Regions from separate parts of the Brucella sp. NBRC 12953 genome, predicted to be linked through region 1. Evidence: predicted binding sites of a transcription regulator. Region 1 holds the regulator's gene; each other region holds the start of a gene.

Region 1 (3,156 bases):
ATGGCGAAGGCCGTTGATCGCCACATGGAAATTACCGATATTCGCGTTTCCGCAAAAAGTGGTGGCAAATCGGGCGACTGGAAAGCCTGATTTTCAAACGAACTTGCGGCAAATCAATTCATGGCCGCAGTTAATCTGCTTTAAGCAGCGAAGCATTTCCGGCATGAGCATTTAGCAGCCTGTGTGAGATAATGCGCAGAACAAGCGAAATAACGAGATTATTTTCTACGAGAGGAAGCCAATGTCCCTTCTCCCGGTCGATGAAGCCCTTGCACGTATCCTGAGCTCGGCAGAGCCACACGGTTCTGAGCAGGTTCCTTTGACTTCAGCCGGTGGACGCGTCGTTGCTGAACCTGTGAAAGCTCACCTTCTGCAACCTCCCTTTGATTGCTCTGCTATGGATGGCTATGCGCTGATCGCACCTGAAAACATCAGCTATCCGCTTGAACTGACGGTAATTGGCGAATCAGCAGCCGGTAAGCGTTTCGATGGGCAGCTGGGCGAAGGTCAGGCGGTCCGCATTTTCACCGGCGCACCAATGCCAGCAGGTGCAGATAGCATCGTTATTCAGGAAGACACGGAGCGCTTCGGCGACAAGCTGACGATCCGGCAAGGCCTCGATAAAGGTCGGCACATTCGTCGGGCGGGTCTCGATTTCGCACCCGCCGATGTTGTTCTTCCGGTTGGCAAGGCACTCGACGCCCCGGCACTTTCCCTTGCTGCGGCCAGTGGCAACGCAGCCATCTCCGTTTTCAAACAGCCCCGCATTGCAATACTCGCGACTGGAGACGAGCTCGTCCCGCCCGGTACAGTTCCCGGCCCGGACCAGATTGTCGCCTCCAACAGCGTCGGCATCGCCGAAATCGTTCGCCGCGCAGGCGGCAGGCCTGAAGATATGGGCATTATTATCGACGACCCTGCGAAGATCGAATCCGCAATTAGTGCCGTTCTCGAAGATGGCATCGATGTTCTTGTGACGATTGGCGGCGCGTCGGTTGGAGATCGCGATTACGTTCACGGGGCTTTACAGAATTGTGGTGTCGATCTCGACTTCTGGAAGATCGCGATGCGCCCGGGTAAACCGCTGATGTATGGTCGCAAGACAGTTTCGGGTAAAACCGTGCATGTCATCGGTCTGCCGGGTAATCCGGTTTCAAGCCTTGTCTGCAGTCTCGTATTTCTGCGCCCATTGGTGGCAAAGCTATCGGGCACTGACTTAACTGCAGATATTCGTCCCGCGAAATTTGGTCAGCCAATGAATGCAAACGATCATCGTAGGGACTTTGTTCGTGCGACGGTCGAAAAGGCAATCGACGGCACATTGATTGTAAAGCCATTTCCAGTTCAGGATTCTTCAATGCTTTCTGCTCTTGTGCGTTCCAATGCACTACTGATCAGAGAAGAAAATGCGCCAGCTGCAGCGCTTGGAGATGCTTGCACAATATTGATGCTGTAACGAACGGCATCAATTCCCGCCCTCATTAATCATTTTAAAACCATTGCAGAACAAGACTGGAACATATAGTGTTCGTTCTGGTTTTGTTTTTATTTGATTCTGGTTTGGAGGGTGTAGCGCATGTTGACCCGTAAGCAGCACGAGCTTCTGCTGTTCATTCATGAACGTCTTAAAGAGACGGGCATCCCTCCGTCTTTTGACGAGATGAAAGAGGCTCTCGATCTAGCCTCGAAATCGGGCATTCATCGCCTCATCACGGCCTTGGAAGAACGTGGCTTTATCCGCAGACTTCCTAACAGAGCACGCGCTCTGGAAGTCCTGCGGTTGCCAGATTCGATAGCACCGGGCTTGAACTCGCAGAAGAAGTTCGCTCCGAGCGTCATCGAAGGAAGCCTTGGTAAAGCTCCCCCTCCTCCACCGGCACGCCCTGCTCCGGTCATGGCGGACAATGATTCCTCAACAATGGTTTCTGTGCCTATGATGGGACGCATCGCTGCCGGTGTGCCGATCTCGGCAATCCAGAATCAGACACACTCACTGAGCCTTCCTCCGGAAATGCTGGGTGCCGGTGAACACTACGCTTTGGAAGTCAAAGGCGATTCGATGATCGACGCCGGTATTTTTGACGGCGATACAGTCATCATTAAACGCGGTGATACAGCCAATCCGGGTGAAATTGTCGTCGCACTGGTGGACGACGAAGAAGCGACATTGAAGCGTTTTCGCCGCAAAGGCGCTTCCATCGCGCTGGAAGCAGCAAACCCGGCTTACGAAACCCGCATCTTCGGACCTGACCGCGTGCGCGTTCAGGGCAAGCTTATCGGTCTGATCCGACGCTATTAAATCTTACACATAACCGCTGCACTTCCGTGAGATATGTGGCGGTTAATGTTCATAGTATTTCCGGCAAAAGTGCGAAGCGTCTCCGCAGGGAAATCGGTTCGCCGGACTGATTTCTTTTCCTGCTGCGATGCGTCGGATAATGCGTAAAAACAATCAGTTATAGCGGTTCCAACGATTCATTCTTAGCTGGAACGGCTGTAAGTCTGCCAGAAAACCATGAACTAGAGCGGTTCTGACTTATCTTTAAAAGCTGGAGCCGCTTCGAGCTTAGAGTTCTTTTCAGAGCCAGCCTTCTTTTGATATTCGCGCTCAGCTAGCCCCCGCGCTGCTCGCGAATAAAGACGATGAAGGTGCCAAGGCCTCGCTGGCGCATCAATGGCAAAGCTCAAATGATCTGCATAGCCGGCTAATTTACGAGATTTTGCGGGTTCGAATCGGTAGATTTTATCTTCGTTGTCGACTTCGTGGACAGCCGAAACTGTTGCAGCTTCGCCTTTCGAGGACTCCTTCTTCTGCCCCAGCCTTAGTTCAAGCGTTCCCTTTAAGGCAAGCTCTTTTCGATCCACCACAAGCACATCAGGGCGCTCGCAGCTCAGATTTTTGCCTGCTATCGCGAGAACGACGATATCGCCAATATTGCAGGCGATGTCCTTCATCTCTTCCTGCGCGGTATAAGCAAACATCCGCCCGTCCTGCAAAGGGATCGTACACAGTCCCTCTTCGCAGACAAACGCATCAGTGGCGGATACCAGCTTCTGCTTTTTTACAATCTGCGGCGGAATAAACGTTTCGATCAAATAGGCTGTCTGCCAGTTTTGACCTGTGAATTTTGGCGGCCTGCTGCGATTGGCTGCGAA
Region 2 (3,156 bases), 510 kb from region 1:
GCCAGCGATTATCGACCCGGAAGGGCCGGGCGGCGAGCCGATCTCGGTTTTTGAATCAGGCGCAATTCTTCAGTATCTCGGCCGGAAGTTTGGAAAGTTCTATCCAAGGGATGAACGCAAGCGTGTCGCCGTTGATGAATGGCTGATGTGGCAAATGGGTGGACTTGGTCCCATGTCGGGTCAGGCCGGGCACTTCCGCGTTTATGCGCCGGAAAAGGTGCAATATGGCATTGATCGCTACACCAATGAGGTCAACCGTCTTTATGGTGTCCTGAATCGTCAACTCGAAGGCAAAGACTATATTGCAGGCGAATATTCTATCGCTGACATGGCCAGCATTGGTTGGATCAACGCGTACAAAAACTATGATCAGCAGCTGGAGGATTTCCCTAACCTCAAGCGCTGGTATGAAACCATGAATGCACGACCTGCCGTTCAGCGTGGTCTCTTGGTTGGCAAGGAAGAGCGCGAAAAGTCTAACCTCGCCAATGACAAGGAAGCGCAGAAAATCCTTTTTGGCCAGAAGGCGCGCTAATTCGCTTTGGTCAGAAATGCTTGAAAGAAAGGCGGCTTAGAAGCCGCCTTTCTTATTTTATTCGCTTACTGCCGTGCGAGGCTTTCACTCTTGCAGATCAAGCCGCCCATGACGCAGCCCGAAAGTGAGAGAGTGTTTCCCTTGACACTGGCCTTGCCTGTGTAAGTCTTGCCTTCGTCTAGCTTGTTGACTTCGCCCTTGTAGCTGCCGTCCTTGCCAGACATTGTGCCAATCGACTTGCCCTTATATTCGCCGGTCTGCACTGTGCCGCAATATTTACCGCCGCCGCAAGCTGCGTAGCTGATAATCGTACCATTCGGGCGTTTCCAAGTACCGACAATTGCTTCTTCAGCAAATGCTGGTGCGGCTAAGCCTGCCGTCAGTGCTACGGCGGCGGTCATTCCCATAATAAAAGTGCGGATCATGCATTCCTCCCAAAATGCCGCAAAGCTCTCTATTTTCAGCTCTGCAGAAAACTTACGCAAACGTAAACGTAATCGAGTTTGGTCCGAAGCGGAAGAGGGATAATTGGTGGCTTCGAATTCGCCGATAATCACTTTCTCAACAAAGCCAATCGATGCCATGGTTATCATCTGGTTTCCAAGCACTGTGGATGAAAAAGCGGCAATTTCGGAAAAACGCTGCAATTCGCGAAGCTTGGATGTTTAACAAAATCCCAAATTTACTCCTTGTTGGGATTTCGTTGTCGCGTTGTTAAGCATCTGGTTTAACGTGCATTTTAATCCTGTCGCCTATCTTAAAGACCATGAACGGAACGACAGATCCGACGGTTCCGGGCCGGTGAAAGCCAGTCACGGAAACAAAGAGCGGACGGTTCTCGGGATTTAACAGGGACAACGAAAATGACACAGTTTCAGAGCGTTATACAGCACGACAAGGCAGGTTCTCAGGATCGTATCCTGCTGGAGATGGGTTTGAAATACGCCATCGGCCGCGACTGCGAAATTGATGTCGTCGAAGCACACAAGTGGCTTAACATTGCAGCAATCCGTGGCAACCAGAAAGCCGAACGTATGCGCAATCAGGTTGCAGCGACGATGAGCAAGAGCGAGCTGGCAGCGGCACTGCGTGGTGCACGCGAGTGGATGACTTCGCACTGAACTACGGAATGTAGAAAACAAAAAGCCGCCCAATGAGGCGGCTTTTTGTTCAGCTGATCCCGAGATAGCGCCCCGGTTTGTGGTTGATTGCGATGATAACGTTCATCGCAATCGCACCCACAAGCGACAGAAGCATGTTTTCCCACGGGATGAAAAACAGCGATCCGAGCATGATGATAATGTCGAGCGCGAGCTGAAACCAACCAGCGCGAATGCCATAGGCATCCTGCAAGTAAAGCGCGAGAATATTGACGCCGCCCACGCCGGAACGATGGCGGAAAAGTGCCAGAACGCCCATGCCCATAAGTGTGCCGCCCATAAGCGCTGCAAAGAGCGGATTGATTGAGCTGAAATCAACACATAAAGGAATGAGTTTGGCAAAGAGAGATAGAAGTGCGACGGCGATGAACGTTCTGATCGTAAATGGCCAGCCCATCCGCTTTGCAGCAAAATAGTAGAACGGCAGATTGATCACGAAATAAAGCAAGCCAAATCCGATGCCGGTGGCATACTGGATAAGCAACGCGATACCTGCCGTACTGCCTGTCATAAGCGTCGCTTGACTATAAAGCGTAATGCCCAACGCAATGAATGAAGTGCCAATCAACATGGCGATTGCATCTTCATAAAGGCGATGACGATCGACCCCCAGTGTGCTGGTCACATCGACAAGCGGGGAGGCGCTATCTGCGATATCGGTCACATTTAACTCCAGAACTGCGAAAACCGGAAATTCGGACAAGATTACTCAAAGGGCCGGAGCAATGATCCGTCATTTGAGTGTATGCATATTCCCGCTGATCCGATGGATAATGTGCCACGCGCCAGCGCCAAGTCTTGGGAGACCTCGCAAATATAGCATCGCGGATGCCCGACGGCACTGCTAGCAATATTGTTATTTTGAACGTCGCATTTTTATTTTAGCTCAGCTTTGAACGTTCATTTTTTCGGATTATTTCGTTGCGAGTTTCACTGAGAAATTGCTCTACATCCTTGTGACTGCGTAGATGATGCTTTTTCAGATGCGAAGGGGCGCTTTCCAGAAAAGATTTTGCCAGAATACGCCCGTTTTTGCGGTAATTAGCCACAAACTTTAGGAATTCCCAATCAAAGCGCTCGTCACAGCCTTCCGCCATATCAGGACGGGATTGACCGTAATGGCGAAGTGTTCTGCGCAGGACGCGCCAAAGGCGTGTTGGGGTTGAGATATCCAGAAAAATAATCATGTCGGCGCGTGCTGCGCGATGCGCCATTGTTTCGCTGTGATTGCCTTCAAATATCCATTCATCGTGATCCGCAACCTCATCGCTCAGAAGGCCGATTTCGTCCCGAGAGCGCATTGTCCAATTGGGTAGCCAATAGATGGTGTCGATATGGATAACTGGTAATTTGGTGATTGCACCAAGCGAACGGGCGAGGGTGGACTTTCCCGAACCTGCGCCACCAATGATCATGATCCTTTTTATCATCTGGGCAAGCTCCGGATTTTAACTGTGTTGC
Region 3 (3,156 bases), on a different contig from region 1:
TGCTCTGTCTTCCCAAGGGGTGCAGCGCGCCCAACTCGAAGCCATGCTCGACAGCGCCTGCGGCGATGAAACAATCAACGGATGTGAAGCCTTGGCGTCGCTGCTGTTGCACAATTCGAACCAGCAATCCGCATCTCCGCTCATCCCCGACCGCAATGCCCGCGCGCTTTCTGCCCTTGAACAGGGCTGTCGTTTTGACAATGCGCCGGCAAGCACCTGTCTGTCACTGGCCCGGCTGCATGACCGCGACGGTGATATCGCCGCAGCAATGGATGTGTTTGCAAAAGGCTGCGCCGCCGCGATCGAGCAGAGCCGCGGCCGGCCCGAAACCGTCAACCTCTGCTTTGAGGCGACAAAATTTGCTTTGCAGCACAAGACGCAATATCCGGCAGCACTGCAATGGGCGGATTTTGCCTGCAGGGCCGCAGATCCGGGCCTCTCGCCCTATGCCTGCAAGCTGATCGGCAATATTTACGCTCTCGGCCTCGGCACCGATGTCGACACCCAGAAGGCAGCCATGGCCTACCAGACGGGCTGCTTTCATCCATTCGTGTCCACAACCGATGGCGAGGCCTGCATAAAATATGGCGATCTGCTGCTTGCAGCACAGCCACCGGTCCTGCTGGCCGATGACGCCGATGACCCCGATCAAAACCCGACAAGCCTGATAACCGAAGCCTCGCGCGCTTACGACATGGGCTGCATGGACAATATCGAGCAGGCCTGTGCGCTTAACCGCAGATTGCTCGCGGACTGGAGCCGGGGTCGTTATCCGCATGATCGCACCCGCTGCAGTGTCAAGGATGATGCCGGAACCACCCGATCCGCAAAGACCTGTCGCCGGTTTTCATTCTATCAGGCAGCGGCTGAACGCAAACAAAGCCGTCGTCAGCTGCCACTCGACGTCCATGTCTGGCCCGATGGCGATAAGACCGTCATCTATCAGGAAAATGGCCATTGGCTTCTCAACGAAGTCATCACTGAAGGTCCGCAGCTCAAAGCCAGCATGACGTGCTGGCGCAACCCGATTTCAAAACGCAGCTTTTGCGCAACGCCACTGTGACCCGCACCTCTCCCCTCCGTCACGCGCCCCCCACCTCCTGCTGACATTGTCAGGCGGATGTCAGCAGACAGTTACCAGGGCAAAGAGGGTGATTGACGAACAAAACAAGAACACTTAATCTCAGCTCATGGCTTTGATGACCCTGCAACGAAAACTTGAAATCCTGTCGGATGCGGCGAAATACGACGCGTCCTGTGCCTCCAGTGGTGGCGAAAAGCGCAATTCCTTGAAGGGGGGGCTTGGTTCATCCGGTGGATCCGGGATCTGCCACGCCTATGCGCCCGATGGGCGCTGCATTTCTCTGCTCAAGATCCTGATGACCAATTTCTGCATGTTCGATTGCGCTTATTGCATCAACCGGGTTTCCAGCAATGTCGAGCGCGCGCGTTTTTCCGTCGACGAGATTGTCACCCTGACGCTTGAATTCTATCGCAGGAACTATATCGAGGGCCTGTTTCTGTCCTCGGGCATTATCCGATCACCCGACCAGACAATGGCCGACATGGCGCTGATCGCCCGCAAACTGCGGACTCTGCATGGGTTCAAAGGCTATATTCATCTCAAGACCATTCCGGATGCGGCGCCTGAGCTTATTCGGGAGGCCGGGCTTTATGCAGACCGGCTGTCAATCAATGTCGAGTTGCCTCAGGATCAAAGCGTCCGGCAACTGGCGCCGGAAAAGCGCCCGGAAACCATTCGCGCCACCATGGCTCAGGTTCGGCTTGAAGGCGAGGCCGCTTCTGAAAAGACCATCACTGGACGCAAGCCGCCCAAATTCGCGCCCGCGGGACAAAGTACCCAGATGATCATTGGTGCGGACAGCTCCAACGATACCGTGATCCTCAACACTGCTGTGCGGCTTTATACCGGCTACAAGCTCCGCCGGGTCTATTACTCTGCCTTCAGCCCGATTCCCGACGCAACCAGGGCATTGCCTCTGATCAGGCCTCCGCTCGAACGCGAACATCGTCTCTATCAGGCCGACTGGCTGATGCGCTTTTACGGCTATGAGGCCGCGGAAATAACCGCGGGGACCCGCGACGGGTTTCTCGATCTGGACATTGATCCCAAACTCGCCTGGGCGCTACAAAATCGCGGCCAATTTCCGGTCGATATCAATAAAGGATCGCGGGAAATGCTGCTGCGGGTTCCGGGCTTTGGCGTTCGAACGGTCGATCGCATCATCAGCGCGCGACGCCTGCAACCGTTACGGATCGGCGATCTTGTGCGGATCGGAGCGCTGACACGCAAGGCCAAACCATTCATCACCGTCACCGACTGGACTCCGGGATTGATGCTCGACAGTGTGAATTTGCGGCAGCGTTTCATGCCTGCCCCCCAACAATTGAGTTTGCTTTGACGCCCGGCAAGAGAGAGGTTGAAACCGGCTGAATGTCTTTTTGTGCCACCATTGACGAGATTGGACCGATCGACAGCTGGCGAAAGGCGGCACGGCGCGCCATGTCGCATCGTATCCCGCCAGACAGCATGAACTGGAATCCCGCCAACGGTCTGTTTGACGGCGAAGCCTTGCCGCAACATGACGGTCCGCACACAACCCTTGCCTCCAAAGCGTTTCTTGACACCATGCGCAGCGTGATTTGGCACGCCGATCCCGAGCGCTTTCATCTGCTATACCAGGCCTTGTGGCGTCTGGTGCATCGCGACGGCGCGCCATTGTCTGCGGTGGATCCGCTCGGATATCGTCTGATCCGCATGAGCAAGACCGTACGGCGCGATCTGCACAAGATGCACGCTTTCCTGCGCTTTCGCGAAATCACGGCAACAACACAACGCCGGCGCTTCATCGCCTGGTTCGAACCCGACAACAATATCGTCGAGCCAGCCTCAGCATTCTTCGTGGCTCGCTTCTCCGACATGGACTGGACAATTTTGACCCCAAGCCGCAGCGCAGTGTTTGAAAATGGCGTGCTGGAATTTCGGGCCGGTGCGACAAGACCCAATTTGGCGCCGGATGATAGCGAGGCGCTCTGGAACGCCTATTTCACCAATATATTCAATCCCGCCAGAACCAACATCCGCGCGATGCTATCGGAAATGCCCAAAAAATACTGGCACAATATGCCCGAAAC
Region 4 (3,156 bases), on a different contig from region 1:
TGACGGCAGGCGAGGGGCAGAACCCGGCACGACAGGCTGCGATGGCCGCAGGATGCCCCAAGGAAACGACTGCATTCTCGATCAACCAGCTTTGTGGGTCAGGCCTGCGTGCCGTCGCACTCGGTATGCAGCAGATTCTGTCGGGCGATGCGAAGATCATTGTGGCAGGCGGTCAGGAATCGATGTCCATGGCACCCCATTGCGCGCATTTGCGTTCCGGCGTGAAGATGGGCGACTTCAAGATGATCGATACGATGATCAAGGATGGCCTGACGGATGCCTTCAATGGTTACCATATGGGGATCACCGCAGAAAACATCGCCAAGCAGTGGCAGCTCAGCCGCGATGATCAGGATCAATTCGCATTGGCATCGCAAAACAAGGCCGAAGCTGCACAGACCGCAGGTCGTTTCGAGGATGAGATTGTTCCGTTTGCCGTAAATAGCCGCAAAGGCGAGACGATTGTATCTGCGGATGAATATATCCGCGTTGGTGCAACAATCGAGGCGCTGACAAAGCTCAAGCCTGCCTTTGACAAGGAGGGCACGGTTACGGCTGGCAATGCATCCGGCATTAATGACGGTGCGGCGGCTGTTGTCCTGATGGATGCGGATGAAGCTGAAAAACGTGGAGTCGAGCCGCTTGCGAAGATCGTTTCCTGGGCAACAGCGGGTGTCGATCCATCGATCATGGGGACTGGACCAATTCCTGCTACCCGTAAAGCGCTTGAAAAGGCAGGCTGGACGGTTGCTGATCTGGAACTGGTTGAAGCGAATGAAGCCTTTGCAGCCCAATCCTGTGCTGTCGTTCGCGATCTTGGTATTAATCCAGAGATCGTCAATGTGAATGGCGGTGCAATTGCGATTGGCCATCCGATCGGTGCGTCGGGTGCACGTGTGCTGACCACCCTGCTATATGAAATGAAGCGTCGTGGCGCAAAACGTGGACTTGCAACCCTTTGCATCGGTGGCGGCATGGGTGTCGCCATGTGCGTTGAGCGGTCGTAATACCAAAACGCCATGAGACCGTAACATCCTGAGTATGGCTCATGGTGTTCTGGTTAAGCCCAAGTGGAGATTAACTTTTTCAAGGCGTGGCGCGTCAGCATCTTGAGCTGCCTTGGTATAAGAGGTTCAAAAGTTAACAGCGAGCGTCAGTATCACTGTCATGGAGCGGCGAATTCTTGCCGCTCTAGGGTATTTGAATAAGTTCTGCCACTATATCTGGTGAGAACAAAGCCGGAAAATATTCGGATCAGCGATTCGTCGCCGATTCGTTCCGGCTTTGGCCTGAAGGTTAATGAAAATCGGTTCTCATGTGACGAAAGCTTTAACTAACTGTCAGGAAATATTGATATTTTATAAATAGACCATCTGACGCCTCAGCTCGCAGAATGGCTTCCGAGATAAAAGTTAACGCGGCCGCAGGTTTGTTCTGGTTTCGGGCTGAGTATTAACTGAGGTGATTCATTATATAGTGGGAATTGGGCATTCAGCCACTATATGTTGCCGTGAACAAAAGGCGAAGGAAGTTCTGTGAGCGATTCGTCGCCGATTCGTTCCAGAGTCGTTCTATTTATTAAAAGGCACGTTTGTTAAGATGCGGACTGATGGAAGACCAACCTTCAATCCTGTGTTTTAAAACGGATGGTCATTTGAAAGCCGTTTTGTTCTTTTCAGGGTGCACGCGAGATAAGTTCCGGATAGAACAGTAAAGACTGGATCGTGCCGGAAACGTCCCGAAACATGGATTGAAACTTAACAGGAGCGCTTTCGGCTCAAGTCATATAGTGCTAACGCATGGCTTTACGTATGGCATTTGTTCCGGGAATTCTATTATTGGCATGAACCAACTCCCTGCCCATGATCTGCCGCTGACCTTGAGCGGCCGCAGTGTTACTGCGGTTCTGGGGCCAACCAATACCGGCAAGACGCATCTCGCTATCGAGCGGATGCTGTCGCACGGCAGTGGCATGATAGGTCTTCCGCTGCGCCTTTTGGCGCGCGAGGTCTATAATCGTGTGGTTGAGCGGGTAGGGGCTGCCAATGTTTCGCTGATTACTGGCGAAGAAAAGATCACGCCGCCGACCTCGCGTTATTCCGTCTGCACAGTCGAGGCCATGCCACGCCGCACGGATATGCCTTTCGTGGCTATCGACGAAGTGCAGCTGGCAGGCGATCTTGAACGCGGCCATATTTTCACTGATCGCATTCTGCATCTGCGCGGACGTCAGGAAACGCTGCTTTTGGGTGCAGGCACCATGCGCGGCATTCTTGAAAAGCTGTTGCGCGGGATTACGGTGGTGACGCGTCCGCGCCTGTCGCATCTCACTTATGCTGGTTCAAAGAAGATTATCCGCCTGCCAAATCGTTCAGCGATTGTGGCCTTCTCTGCGGAAGAAGTTTATGCCATTGCCGAGCTGATCCGCCGCCAACGTGGCGGTGCAGCGGTGGTTATGGGCGCTCTTAGCCCACGCACGCGCAATGCACAGGTTGAGCTTTACCAGTCTGGCGATGTCGATTTTCTGGTTGCGACCGACGCGATTGGCATGGGGCTCAATCTCGATGTTGATCATGTCGCCTTTGCACAGAATCGCAAATTCGATGGCTATCAGTATCGTGACCTGACACCGGCTGAGCTTGGACAGATCGCAGGCCGCGCCGGGCGTCATCTGCGCGATGGTACATTTGGTGTGACCGGGCAGGTGCGTCCGCTGGACGATGAAATGGTCGAGCGGGTTGAAGCCCATGACTTTGACCCTGTGAAAGTTATGCAATGGCGTACAGGGCGTTTCGATTTTTCATCGTTGAGCGCGTTGCGTTATTCTCTGGAAACGCCGACGCCGATCGAAGGACTGACCAAGGCGCTGCCTGCTGTTGATCAACAGGCGCTTGAAAATTTGTCAAAAGACGAAGACATTGTGCGGCTTGCAAATTCGCCTGCGCGGATCGAACTTTTGTGGGATACCTGTGCGCTCCCCGACTATCGTAAGATTGCGCCGGCACAACATGCCGATATCATAGCAACCATCTATCAGGATCTGGTCCGCCGAGGGAGCGTTGATGAAGATTATATGAGCGAACAGGTGCGCCGCGCCGACAGTACAGAGGGGGAAATCGACACTCTGTCTCACCGCGTGGCGCAAATCCGTACCTG

What was found. Region 1 encodes LexA, which represses DNA repair genes until DNA is damaged. Its sites were predicted from a motif close to TGTTCNNNNTGTGTTCNG; they were not measured.
Region 2: ABWV94_RS01025 (sel1 repeat family protein) is a predicted target of LexA. The motif match lies at 1,296-1,313, and genes of this name have one in related genera.
Region 3: ABWV94_RS16955 (putative DNA modification/repair radical SAM protein) is a predicted target of LexA. The motif match lies at 1,159-1,176, and genes of this name have one in related genera.
Region 4: ABWV94_RS18430 (helicase-related protein) is a predicted target of LexA. The motif match lies at 1,557-1,574, and genes of this name have one in related genera.

The regions. Positions count from the first base shown of each region.
Region 1 covers NZ_BAABSV010000001.1:710,279-713,434, forward strand. The annotation lists gene moaC (cyclic pyranopterin monophosphate synthase MoaC) at 1-90, shown strand, start outside; gene ABWV94_RS03455 (molybdopterin molybdotransferase MoeA) at 242-1,456, shown strand; gene lexA (transcriptional repressor LexA) at 1,577-2,299, shown strand; gene ABWV94_RS03465 (ComEC/Rec2 family competence protein) at 2,521-3,156, opposite strand, start outside.
Region 2 covers NZ_BAABSV010000001.1:203,393-206,548, forward strand. The annotation lists gene ABWV94_RS01015 (glutathione binding-like protein) at 1-535, shown strand, start outside; gene ABWV94_RS01020 (DUF2147 domain-containing protein) at 601-960, opposite strand; gene ABWV94_RS01025 (sel1 repeat family protein) at 1,399-1,656, shown strand; gene ABWV94_RS01030 (YitT family protein) at 1,706-2,359, opposite strand; gene ABWV94_RS01035 (P-loop NTPase family protein) at 2,577-3,125, opposite strand.
Region 3 covers NZ_BAABSV010000007.1:26,111-29,266, forward strand. The annotation lists gene ABWV94_RS16950 (hypothetical protein) at 1-1,063, shown strand, start outside; gene ABWV94_RS16955 (putative DNA modification/repair radical SAM protein) at 1,200-2,423, shown strand; gene ABWV94_RS16960 (UdgX family uracil-DNA binding protein) at 2,456-3,156, shown strand, end outside.
Region 4 covers NZ_BAABSV010000008.1:92,498-95,653, forward strand. The annotation lists gene ABWV94_RS18425 (acetyl-CoA C-acetyltransferase) at 1-1,007, shown strand, start outside; gene ABWV94_RS18430 (helicase-related protein) at 1,844-3,156, shown strand, end outside.